4 regions of the Exiguobacterium sp. BMC-KP genome follow, and region 3 is predicted to be linked to each of the others. Evidence: predicted binding sites of a transcription regulator. Region 3 holds the regulator's gene; each other region holds the start of a gene.
The links. Region 3 encodes Rex, which represses fermentation and respiration genes when NADH is low (regulators of the CRP and FNR family bind a similar motif). Its sites were predicted from a motif close to TTGTGAAATATTTCACAA; they were not measured.

Region 1 (3,153 bases), on a different contig from region 3:
TTGACGTCGAGTCCTGTCGTCGGTTCATCAAAGACGATGACGTTCGGTCGTTTCAAGAACGCTCGTGCCAGCGCAACACGCTGTTTCTCGCCACCTGATAGACCACGTCCGCCTTCTCCGATCACTGTGTCGATCCCTTTAGGTAACGTCGCAATCAGCTCCTCGAGCCCTGCTGCCTGCGCCGCCTCAAAAATCTCTTCCGGCGTCGCTTGACGGAGTTCACCGATCGCGATGTTTTCTGCCAGCGTTCCGGCATACAGATACGGATGCTGCGAGATGTAGCTCAACTGACGGAACCAGCTCGCTTCCTCCACCTGACTGCGATTAACCCCGTCAAGCAGAATCCGTCCTTCTTTTGGATCCGCGAGTCCGGCAATCAACTGTAAGACAGTCGACTTACCGGCACCACTGCGACCAATCAACGCCACCTTTTGATACGGTTCGATCGCAAGTGTCACGTCTTGTAAGGCAAAACGTCCTTCTTGATACGTAAAATCAACTTCATCCAAAACGATTCGTGGTGGACGATCGGTCGCAAGTTCCGATTGACCGAAGGCAGTAGGACGATCGTCTGCCGTCAGTTCGGCTGCGATCTGTTTCGCTGCCGCGACACTACCGCGTCCCGTATGGAAGGCAGCTCCCATCTCTTTTAAGGCAAGATAGTATTCTGGTGCCAACACGAGCATCAAGAACGCCGGGATGAAGGTGATGCTTTGGAACAAAATCAAGCGCAGACTGACTTCAAGTGCGATCATTCCCATGCTGAGCATCGAGATGAACTCAAGCATTAACGACGACAAGAAGGCGAGCTTCAAAACCGTTAACGTCGCATCCCGGAAATCAAGACTGCTTTTTTCGATGACGTCACGTTGTCGTTTCGCACGACCAAATAACTTCAAGGTCGTCAGTCCTTGCAACGTATCGAGAAACGTTCCCGAGAACGCCGTCATCTTCTCGAGTTGAGCATCCGCCCGCTTTTGCGTCATGATGCCGATGATGATATAGAACAACGGAATGAACGGTGCTGTGATCATCATGACGAGACCGGTGATCCAGTCATAGCTGAATGCCGCGATCAAGACCATCAAGGGAACAATCGTCGTCTGGACGACTTTCGGCAAGTATTGACTATAATAGCTGTCCATCTCGTCTACAGCGTCGAGCAAAACACTGACCTTCTGTCCCACTTGCCCTTGTAGCATCATTTCGACCGAACGACCTGTGTATTTCGCGACGAGTGCTTCCCGAAGCGCCTGCTTCATGTGTGCCGATAACGTCGTACCGAGACGACCGTTCCAATACGTCACGGCGACCCGGAGCAACAGCATCCCGAGGACGACGAGTAGTAACGGAATGACGGCTTCAAACGGTTGTTCCTTCAGGAAAATCCGATCGACCGTCAACACGATACCATACGATTGACCGACGACCGCAACCCCCATCAGGAAAGCTGCCATGATGAATTGAATAAGAATACTACGTGGAATCTGAACGATTCCTTTTAATGGATTCATATACAAACGTCCTTTCACAAAGTGTGAACGACTTTTAGTGAATATTTTCACATATCGTACATTTAGTATACCGAATCCGGAACGGGGATGCCATGCAGATGCTGTCGAAAAGGTGTGACGGTTTTGTGAGAGCATATGACTCGACAATTCTTTCGAATAAAACTATTATGGATATACATTATCCACGTTTAACGAAAGGAGATTTCTCATGCAAATGAAAACCGGGGTCGAGCAATCCGTCTATGCGATGTTGCTTTTGACCTTCCTTCCGGATCGCGCTGTGTTGCCCGGTGAATTCATCAGCCAGCAACTCGGTGCCTCGCCGACTTATTTTCAAAAGCTCTTACGAAAACTCGTCCAGGCGGATCTATTGTATTCCGTACCGGGTGTCAAAGGGGGCTTTCGCTTACGACGTCCGGCAGACGAAATTCAAATCTTTGACGTCTATCAAGCGATCGAGGGCAAACAGACGTTGTATGCGTCAAGCGGTGTCTTCGAGGATTTGATGGGAATTCAGGAACAGGAAATCGGTCTACTCTCGAATCTGATGACAGAGGCGGAAGATGCGTGGCAATCGACGTTGAAGCGCGAATCGATCGGCTCGATCCGTCAAGCGATCGATGCCTCCTGTCCACCGGAGCATTTAGAACGATTGCATGCGTTAATCACAGACCGGATGATGACACTTTAATGTACAGAAAGAGGTTTTTACTATGGTATTGAATCGTTATTTCGACTTATTCGACGCGTCACGCACAGACGCACAAGCTTTCGAGGATCTCGTTTCCTTATTCACGACAGACATCACGTTCGTCCTGAACGGACAACCAAAGCACGGCATCGACGCCTGGAAACAGTTCGTCCGTCATGTGTTTACGGCGAATCAAGACATTAAGCACATGTACGCAGGCTGGGAAGAAACAACACCAGGAACATATGAAACACGCTGGGCAGTTTGCGGAAAACGGGCAGATGGTAGTGTCTTCACGCAAGACGGAAAAGATATCGCACGTCTCGATGAAAACGGACGGATCGCTTACCTGGAGAACGTTCCAGATGATCCGACGATGTTCCGTTCATAAGATGGCTTTTAAATACCAAAAAACCTGTGTTCCGCGTAAGCAGAACACAGGTTTTTTGGTATTTAGCGCTTCAGTACGAGCCGTTTCAATAAATAGCCCGTGATGACAAGTAACGATGCAATCGCGATATAGACCATGTAGACCAACAAGTCTGGCGCAAATCGTGACACGATGTACGTCAATACGACAACAGCTGTATACAGCAACAAAAATAGACTGATCTGCTTCAACTTTGACACTCCCTTTTGAATCCTTCCCTCTTCTTTACGGAAACGACTGGAAGATGTTTCAAAAGGACTGTCGTTTTCTGTCCTATAGATTCTTCGCTTTGAATGTGTCTCCACCTTCGATCGTGCCGTTATCAAAGCCTTTTTGGAACCAACGCTCCCGTTGCGCCGATGTGCCGTGAGTGAAACTTTCCGGTACGACATATCCTTGTCCTTTCTCTTGTAACGTATCATCCCCGACAGCATTCGCTGCCGTCAACGCTTCTTCGAGATCGCCTTCTTCGAGCAAGTTTTCTCCTTGCGCATGATGCGCCCAGACGCCGGCATAAT
Region 2 (3,153 bases), on a different contig from region 3:
ACAATCAGTTTCACTTTATGCATCTTCAGCTTCTTTGAATCAATCAACTCGACGAGACGTCCAGGTGTACCAACAATGATTTGTGGTTTTTTCTTCAATCGCTCATACTGTCGCTTCAATTCAACGCCGCCAATGAATGCACCGGATTTAATACCACTTCCTTGAGCAAATAATTGGATGACTTGATGAATTTGCATGACGAGTTCTCGAGTTGGTGCTGTGATGACGACTTGTACGTGAGGCTCTTCTACTTCAATCTTTTCTAAAGCTGGAATGACATAGGCAAGCGTCTTCCCTGTTCCTGTTGGGGCTTCAGCAAGAACATCTTTTCCTTCGCGCAACAATGGAATCGCTTGTTCTTGAACAGGCATCAACTCCGTAAAACGTGCTCGCTCCCATGCTTCCTGTAAAAATGGTTTTGTAAAATTCATAACGATTTCTCCTACTCTCTTAATTCCATCATGCCGTTACGTATTCGACATGATCTCCTGATCCATCACGGTAACCCCGTAACGTTTGTGTATATTCATTCCCTGCATCGAGCAATCGAATGTGGAACCGGATTTCTGTTTCATCAGCTTCTTCTTCTAGAATCTCAAACCCTTGGATGACACGATCCTGTAACTCAGCAGCGAGTGCCGGATACTCTGCAAGACTTGCATACGTCGCTTTTACATCCACTGGACGACGAACAAGCGCAATCCAATACGATTCATCATAGCCGATAAAGTCTTCATAATCAAAATCATCTTCAAATCGAATCCAGAATCCATCGCTTTCGAATTCCGTGATCATACCAGTTCGTGTTGAACCGTCCGAACCGATTTTTAGCGAGACCCAGTCTCCTGACTGATAGTCTCCTTGTTGTGTTAATGACACATACTCCATTTGGCACACCTCCACGTTCTATATTCCCTTTTTCATTGTCAACGATACGTCCTAAAAACACAAGATACCGTCGCGTGACATTCCTCACAGTTTCAACTGTTCTAATAACTCTTTTTCAATTCCACTCATACAGTTTCTAGAAAACCTTGAATTAGCAACACCAAACTGTTTTTTCTGAACTATTCTCATATGAACACAGAAATAAAGAAAGCGCGTCATATCAACGTTTCTTCACTTGTTAGAACATTCACATGAACGTAAAGGGAATACATCCCTCCTTTTGTTACACTATTCACATAAGGAACTGATGAGTAACTCAATTCTAAAGGAGTGGTATCTATGTTATTAGAGAAAACGAGTGGCTGGGCGACCTTTACGTCTGGTGAATGGGTAAACGCAATCGATGTCGCAAACTTCATCCGGCTCAATCGCACGGAATATACAGGAGATGATCACTTTTTAGTTGGTCCAACGCAAGCAACGGAACAACTCTGGCAACAAATTCTACAGCTGACGAATGAAGAACGACAACGTGGTGGAGTTTACGCCGTCGATGCCAAAACACCTTCAACAATTCTATCGCACGATGCGGGTTACCTCGATCGATCACTTGAAAAAGTCGTCGGCTTGCAGACGGACGAACCGTTCAAACGTTCGATTCATCCGAATGGCGGAATTCGCATGGTAAACGACGCTTTAGCTGCTTACGGATTTGAAGCAGATGAGACCGTGACGAAAGTTTTTAGTGAATACCGGAAGACACATAACCAAGGCGTTTTCGATGCCTATACGCCAGAAATGCGCGCCGCACGTAAAGCTGGCATCATTACAGGACTACCAGACGCCTACGGACGCGGTCGAATCATCGGCGACTATCGTCGCGTCGCTTTGTACGGTACAGCACGTTTGATTGAAGATCGCAAACGGGACTTGAAAGTGCGCGGCGGATTCCTCTCTGAATCAATGATTCGTGATCGCGAAGAGATGAATGAGCAATTACGTGCCCTGACGGAACTGACTGAACTCGGAACACGCTATGGTTTTGATCTCTCTCGTCCAGCGGAAACAGCACAAGAAGCGTTCCAGTGGGTCTACCTTGCTTATCTCGCTGCGATCAAGGAGCAAAATGGTGCCGCCATGTCACTCGGTCGGGTTTCGACGTTCTTCGACATCTATATCGAACGTGATCTTGCGACGGGTCGACTAACGGAAGAAACAGCACAAGAACTCGTCGATCATTTCGTTATGAAGCTTCGAATCGTCAAGTTCTTACGGACACCAGACTATAACGATCTCTTCTCGGGTGATCCGACGTGGGTTACGGAATCGATTGGTGGGATGAGCGAAGATGGTCGATCAAACGTAACGAAAAGTTCATTCCGCTTCCTGCATACGCTCTCGACGCTTGGTCCGGCACCGGAACCGAACCTAACTGTTCTTTGGTCCACTCAGCTTCCACGTGGATTTAAGGAGTTTTGTGCGAAAATGTCGATCGTATCGAGCTCGATTCAATATGAGAACGATGATCTGATGTTACCAGTCTACGGTGACGATTATGGCATCGCTTGTTGTGTCTCCGCGATGCGGATCGGTAAACAGATGCAATTCTTCGGTGCACGGGCGAACCTTGCGAAAGCATTACTCTATACGATCAATGGCGGAATCGATGAGAAGCTCAAAATCCAAGTCGCCCCAGCAACACCATTGATGCTTGATGAAGTACTAGATTACGAAACCGTCATGGCGGCTTACGATCGTCAACTCGATTGGTTAGCAGAACTATATGTCAACACTCTCAATGTCATTCACTACATGCACGATAAATATAGTTACGAACGGATTGAAATGGCCTTACATGACCCAGAAATTTTACGGACGATGGCATGTGGTATCGCTGGATTATCGGTCGTCGCTGATAGTCTATCTGCCATCCGTTACGCGACAGTCCGTCCGATCCGGGATGCAGACGGTATTGCAGTTGATTTCAAGATTGAAGGCGAATTTCCGAAGTTCGGGAATAACGATGAACGGGTCGATCAAATGGCTGTCGATCTCGTGACACTATTCATGGAAAAAATCCGTAAACATCCCACGTACCGGAGTGCACTCCCAACACAGTCTGTTCTGACGATCACTTCAAATGTCGTCTACGGTAAAAAGACAGGGAATACACCAGATGGTCGTCGCGCTGGCGAACCATTCGCACCGGGGGCTAATCCGATGCATGGACGTGATACGCGTGGTGCTGTCGCTGCTCTGACATCT
Region 3 (3,153 bases):
CATTTTCAAGAACCATCTTCGAATCAAGATCCAAGTGGTTCGTCGGCTCATCGAGGACGAGGACGTTCGTCTTGCGTAATTTCAGTTTTGCGAGCGCGAGACGTCCGCGTTCTCCACCTGATAACTCATGGACGATTTTGAAGACGTCGTCACCGCTAAACAAGAATTGTCCAAGGACAGAACGAACTTCTTGTTCGCGCATCAGTGGCCATTCGTTCCAAATCTCATCGATGACACGATTTCGGTCATTGAGTTCTGCTTGCTCTTGATCGTAATATCCGATCGAGACGCCGGTTCCGAAACGGAAATCACCGACGAGGGGACGTAAGCGACCGACGAGGACTTTTAAGAGCGTCGACTTCCCGATTCCGTTCGGACCAACGAGTGCGAGCGATTCGCCACGTTGCAAACGGAACGTGATATCTTTTGAGACAGCTTCTTCATAACCAATCGCCAGTTGATTGACTTGCAGGACGTCGTTACCGCTTTGTTTTTCAATCGGGAAGGAGAGGACCGTACTACGCTCATCCCCATCCGGTCGATCGAGCCGATCAACTTTCTCGAGTCGTTTTCGAACGCTTTGCGCACGTTTTGTCGTCGTCGCCCGGGCGATATTTCGTTGAATGAAGTCCTGCATCTTCGCGAGCTCTTCTTGTTGCTGTTCGAACTGTTTCATTTCTTGATCGTACAATGCCGCTTTTTGTTCCAAGTACTTCGTATAGTTCCCCGTGAACTTACGACAGACATTGCGGGAGAGCTCATAGACGACATTGACGACTTGGTCGAGGAAGTACCGGTCGTGCGAGACGATCAGGACGGCACCACGATAACCACCGAGATAACTTTCGAGCCAAGCAAGCGTATCGATATCGAGGTGATTGGTCGGCTCATCGAGAATGAGGAGTTCTGGTGCTTGCAAGAGCATCTTCGCTAAAGCGAGCCGTGTCCGTTGACCACCAGATAACGTCTGGATCCGGCGTGAGTAATCGTCGGGATAAAAGCGCATTCCGTGCAAGACAGAGCGAATATTCGCTTCGAACTGATAACCACCAGCTTCTGAGAAGTCGTGCTGTGCTTGATCGTACGTCTTCAAGAGACGATCGTAAGCGACAGGGTCGTTCAAGATATGTTCCATCCCCATTTCGATTTCCATCCGGCGTAGTGTCCGTTCTTGTTCTTGTAAATGTTCAAAGACGGTCAGCATCTCGTTCCAAATCGATTCATTCGATTCAAGACCACTGTCTTGCGCGAGATAACCGATTTTGACGTCCTTGCCCTTCATGATGTCGCCCGAGTCGTGACTCAGTTCGCCAGCGATGATTTTGAGCAAGGTCGATTTTCCGGCACCGTTTCGCCCGACAAGCGCAATTCGGTCGCGTTCTTGTACTTCTAGTTTGATATTTTCTAAAATCGGCTCGACGCCGAATGATTTCGAGAGTTGGTTGACTTGTAAGAGTATCATTTCCATCCATCCTTCCACCCTTTAGTCTATCACGAACAAAAGCACGAGGTCGTGCGGAATATATTATTTGTGACTCTATGTGAAGTGGTTTACAATCAAGAAGAGTAGAAAGCTTTTTGCAAAGATTTGGGTGCCACGATGGATGTGGCCGAAGGGGGAACTGCAGGATGAATGGACCAGACACAAAAATTCCACAAGCGACAGCAAAACGGTTGCCGCTATATTATCGCTTCATCCAAAGTTTATACAATTCAGGTAAGCTCCGCGTCTCTTCTGCTGAGTTAAGCGAGGCGGTGAAGGTTGATTCAGCAACGATTCGTCGCGATTTTTCCTACTTTGGGGCACTAGGGAAAAAGGGGTATGGATATAACGTTCAACATCTTTTAACGTTTTTCCGGAAAACCTTGAATCAAGATGAGGTGACGAATGTTGCCTTAATCGGGGTCGGTCATCTCGGAACAGCGTTTGCAAATTATAACTTTTTAAAGAATAATAGTACTCGGATAGTCGTTGCGTTTGATGCGGACGAAGAGAAGGTCGGAACAACGACGCATGACGTTCCAATCTATCATGTTTCGGACATGAAAGAACAAATCGAAGCGAATCAGGTCGATGTTGCCATCTTGACGGTTCCATCGCAGTTCGCACAGTCAGTAGCGGATGAGTTAGTCGAGTATGGTGTGACAGGTATTCTGAACTTTACGCCTGCACGGTTGAACGTGCCAGCGAGCGTCCGGGTCCATCACATCGATTTATCGATCGAGTTGCAGTCGTTAGTTTATTTCATGAAGCATTATTCGCAATCAGCTGAAGGAGTGAAATCATAATGGAAAACCTTATCCCGCTCACATTAGGTATCGGACCTGCGAGCATCGGATTAATCGCAGTCGTCGCGTTGATCATCTTCGGACCGAAGAAGTTACCAGAATTCGGACGTGCTGCTGGTCAGACATTGAAAGAGTTCAAGAATGCCACGAACGGTATCATGGACGACGATAAAAAGGACGAACCGAAAGAGAAGTGATTGAATCATGACGGTTGATCAAGAGCAAAGCATGACGTCGCACCTTGACGAACTCCGGAAACGGATCGTCTGGTCGCTTATCATCGTCGTCGTCCTGTTCGCTGTCGCATTTCCGCTCGTCCGACCGCTCGTTCGTTTTCTACAAGCGGACTTAAAAGAGCTCGGCATCGGTTTGAATGCCTTCAACGTCGCCGATCCTTTAATGTTGTATTTGAATCTAGCGTTCATCATCGCGTTGATTTTAGCGTCACCGTTCTGGATGTATCAACTCTGGGCATTCGTCCGACCAGGACTTTATGACAAGGAGCAAAAAGCGACACTGACGTATATTCCAGTCATCTTCTTTCTGTTTTTGGCTGGCGTAGCCTTCTCGTATTTCTGGTTGCTGCCCTTCTTGCTTGAAGTCTCAACGGATCTCGGGAAAGAGTTAGGGATCGAACAAGTCATCGGGGTTGAAAACTACTTCAGTTTCTTGATCCGGCTGACAATGCCATTCGGTCTTCTTTTCCAATTGCCGGTCGTGACAATGTTCCTGACACGTCTTGGTCTCGTGACGCCATATTTCATGCGAAAGAATCGGAAATATGCGTATTTTGCGCTGTTCGTCGTTGCAGCATTGATTGCACCGCCGGACGTGACGTCACACTTGATGATCTCGGTTCCATTG
Region 4 (3,153 bases), 1.9 Mb from region 3:
TAGGATGGGGCGGTGGCTATTACGATCGAGCACTCGTGACCTATACAGGGTGTAAAGTGTCAATGGCCTTCTCAGAACAGCTCCTTCCTGATTTTGAAGTGGAAGCTTTCGATATCCCAGTCAACCTCATCGTCACTGACCAAGAGGTCATTCGATGTTAAGCGTCACGATCTTATTTTGCCTCGCCCTTGCCTTGGTCGGACGATATTTTCGTTTATTGACGACAAGTGGTGCCGTCATGACGATGGTCGTCGGAACTGGTGTCTCATTTGGATTCGGTTGGAAGGGACTAGTGGTACTCTTGCTCTTTTTTGGGAGCTCGAGTCTTTTATCGAAGGTCGGACAATCTAAAAAACGATCCGTCGACTCAATCGTTGAAAAAGACGGTGCGCGTGACGGATGGCAAGTACTTGCGAATGGTGGGGTAGCCTTCGTCGCTGCACTAGCGTATGCGATAACGATGGACACGGCGTATCAGTTATTATTTTTATTCGTCATCGCGGCATCTAATTCCGATACGTGGGCTTCTGAAATTGGTCCACTTTCTAGGCGCGATCCATGGTCTTTAAAAACATTTCGACGGGTACCAGCGGGAACGAGTGGAGCGATGTCACTTATCGGAACGATCGGTACAATTGCTGGAGGTGCTTTCATCGCATTAGCGGCGCAGTGGATATTTTCTCTTACTGTGACACATGTCTTACTTGTGATCGGCATCGGTATACTAGGAAGTCTACTCGATACGATGTTTGGCGCCGTGTGGCAACGTGTTTATCGATGTCCGGTTTGTGGAGAACGCACCGAAAAAAGAGAGCATCATGGACAACCGACAACGTACGTCTCAGGTATTCGATTTCTTGGAAATGATGCCGTGAACGTCATGACGAGCGGTCTTGCAAGTGGAATCGGGTTTATCATCGTCCGATTCTGGTAACTGGAAGGTATACGAAGCTGTAATTCCTTATGTTAGGATATCAATGACACAAAATGGACAAATGTGATTAATTTCACATGTTACAAAGAATGTGAAAAATGTTACAATTTATTTGTGAGATAGTTAACAAACTCTTAGGACGAATGAAAGGGTGGACATAACGATATGGAATTACATGCGAAAGTGACACGGGTAGCACTTATTGGAGCCGGAGCAGTCGGTTCAAGCTTTGCCTATCAGATGTCAACAGCCGGACTTTGTGAGGAACTGGTCATCATTGATGTCAACAAAGCAAAGGCTGAAGGGGAAGCGATGGACTTGAACCATGGAACACCGTTTAGCTCTTCACCAATGCGCATCTGGGCTGGTGATTATACGGATTGCCGTGAAGCTGAGGTCGTCGTCATCACGGCGGGTGCTCCTCAAAAACCAGGCGAGACAAGACTCGATCTTGTCGCAAAGAATGCGTTGATCATGAAAGAAATGATTCGTCAAATCATGGATTCCGGGTTTGACGGGATCATCGTCGTGGCTTCCAATCCGGTTGATATCATGGCTCATCTAGCTTGGAAATATTCTGGTCTTCCAAAATCTCGCGTATTTGGATCAGGAACGGTGCTTGATACAGCACGTCTGCGCCAAATGCTAGGAGAATACTTTCACATTGACTCTCGCAATGCCCACGCCTACATTCTTGGCGAACATGGTGATACGGAATTTGCAGCCTGGAGCAATAGCCGAATCTATGGAAAGACGATTGACGAACTGCTTGCTGAAGACGATCGTTATTCTCAAGCAGATCTCGATCAAATCTACATCAACGTCCGAGATGCTGCGTATCATATCATCGAGCGTAAAGGGGCCACTTATTATGCGATTGGACTTGGACTCGTTCGCATCGTTCGAGCTATCCTTGGGAATGAAAACTGCTTGTTGACGGTCGGAGCGCATGTCGACGGACAATACGGAATCTCCGGCATTCACATTGGAGTACCGGCAATCATCAATCGTCAAGGTGTTCGTGAAATCATTGAAGTCTCATTGACGGAAGAAGAATTAAAAAAATTCCATCATTCTGCTGAGGTATTGCGTCAGACACTTGAACCCGTTTTGCAAGGATAACATCATATATCAAGACAAAGTTTTTTACGAAATAGAGGATTAAAAGCTCAAGTATTGGACGCATTTCTTAATGTCCGCACTTGAGTTTTTTTGATGAATGGAAAAGGTAAGGTCAAAATCAGATCCAATTTGTCTGAAATAAAAGAGAAAAAATCTAGGTTTTATTTTACTAGAAAAAGGTTAAGTAAAAGATAGAAGCGTTTTTCCGTTATTTTTTTGTACGTCATGAAACCCAAAAAAGGAGAGAACCGACAGTCATGTATACTTTTCGAAAATTAACTAAAGAGGATGCAGAACAATACTGGAATCTACGCCTTGAGGGATTAAAGAATCATCCAGATGCATTTGGTCATTCGTTTGATGATGAACAGCAAACCCCGCTCCGCGAAGTACAAGAAGGGCTTGAAGGAGAACCCGACTCCGATGAGGTTTGGCTGGGTATGTTCGATGGGGATACGTTGTTTGGGTTTGGTCAGGTCAAACCGTATGAACTATCACGTGAATCGCACAAAGCGATGATTTCCGGAGTATATGTATCGCCTGAATATCGTGGTGGTACAGGGCGTGCTCTAATGGAAGCATTAATCGACGAGGCGAAGAAGTTACCTGACGTTGAGCAAGTCATTCTTGCCGTATTATCAGGAAATGAAGCAGCGCAAAGCCTTTATGAATCGCTTGGCTTTGAGGTATATGCTGAAGATCCAGACTCTGTAAAATTAGAAGACGGCACATACCGCGATGATATTTGGATGAAAAAATACGTCTAAGTTCAGCATATGGTGTGGACGAAAAAGCTGTAGCAAAAAAGTGCTACAGCTTTTTCGTGTGGTACATGTAGGATAACAGTACCGACAAAGAATGAATATTTGTTATCATAAAAACAAAGCGGATAGCACGTTGTAGTCCGATTGAAAGGGAGCGAATGAATATGAAAGAAGTCATACGTACGATTGAAGAGCTGGTCTCGATTCCAAGTCCGACAGGTTCGACGAAAGAAGCGATTACATATGTAGAAAAGCGGTTGATCGGAGAAGGGATCACGTATCGAAAACTCGAGAAAGGGGCCATCTTAGCGACTTTGCCTGGCGCTTCAACTC

Region 1: the regulator Rex is predicted to act here: its motif matches at 1,550-1,567, upstream of cydD (thiol reductant ABC exporter subunit CydD).
Region 2: the regulator Rex is predicted to act here: its motif matches at 1,169-1,186, upstream of pflB (formate C-acetyltransferase).
Region 4: the regulator Rex is predicted to act here: its motif matches at 996-1,013, upstream of ADM98_RS06605 (L-lactate dehydrogenase).

The regions. Positions count from the first base shown of each region.
Region 1 is NZ_LGIW01000014.1:36,061-39,213, reverse strand. It holds gene cydD (thiol reductant ABC exporter subunit CydD) at 1-1,514, opposite strand, end outside; gene ADM98_RS04140 (Rrf2 family transcriptional regulator) at 1,723-2,205, shown strand; gene ADM98_RS04135 (nuclear transport factor 2 family protein) at 2,228-2,596, shown strand; gene ADM98_RS17310 (hypothetical protein) at 2,659-2,826, opposite strand; gene ypfJ (KPN_02809 family neutral zinc metallopeptidase) at 2,909-3,153, opposite strand, start outside.
Region 2 is NZ_LGIW01000013.1:53,951-57,103, forward strand. It holds gene ADM98_RS03120 (DEAD/DEAH box helicase) at 1-431, opposite strand, end outside; gene ADM98_RS03125 (hypothetical protein) at 460-888, opposite strand; gene pflB (formate C-acetyltransferase) at 1,228-3,153, shown strand, end outside.
Region 3 is NZ_LGIW01000015.1:2,153,149-2,156,301, reverse strand. It holds gene ADM98_RS16760 (ATP-binding cassette domain-containing protein) at 1-1,462, opposite strand, end outside; gene ADM98_RS16755 (redox-sensing transcriptional repressor Rex) at 1,630-2,289, shown strand; gene ADM98_RS16750 (twin-arginine translocase TatA/TatE family subunit) at 2,289-2,486, shown strand; gene tatC (twin-arginine translocase subunit TatC) at 2,494-3,153, shown strand, end outside.
Region 4 is NZ_LGIW01000015.1:218,723-221,875, forward strand. It holds gene ADM98_RS06595 (5-formyltetrahydrofolate cyclo-ligase) at 1-161, shown strand, start outside; gene ADM98_RS06600 (DUF92 domain-containing protein) at 155-934, shown strand; gene ADM98_RS06605 (L-lactate dehydrogenase) at 1,100-2,056, shown strand; gene ADM98_RS06610 (GNAT family N-acetyltransferase) at 2,314-2,823, shown strand; gene ADM98_RS06615 (M42 family metallopeptidase) at 2,985-3,153, shown strand, end outside.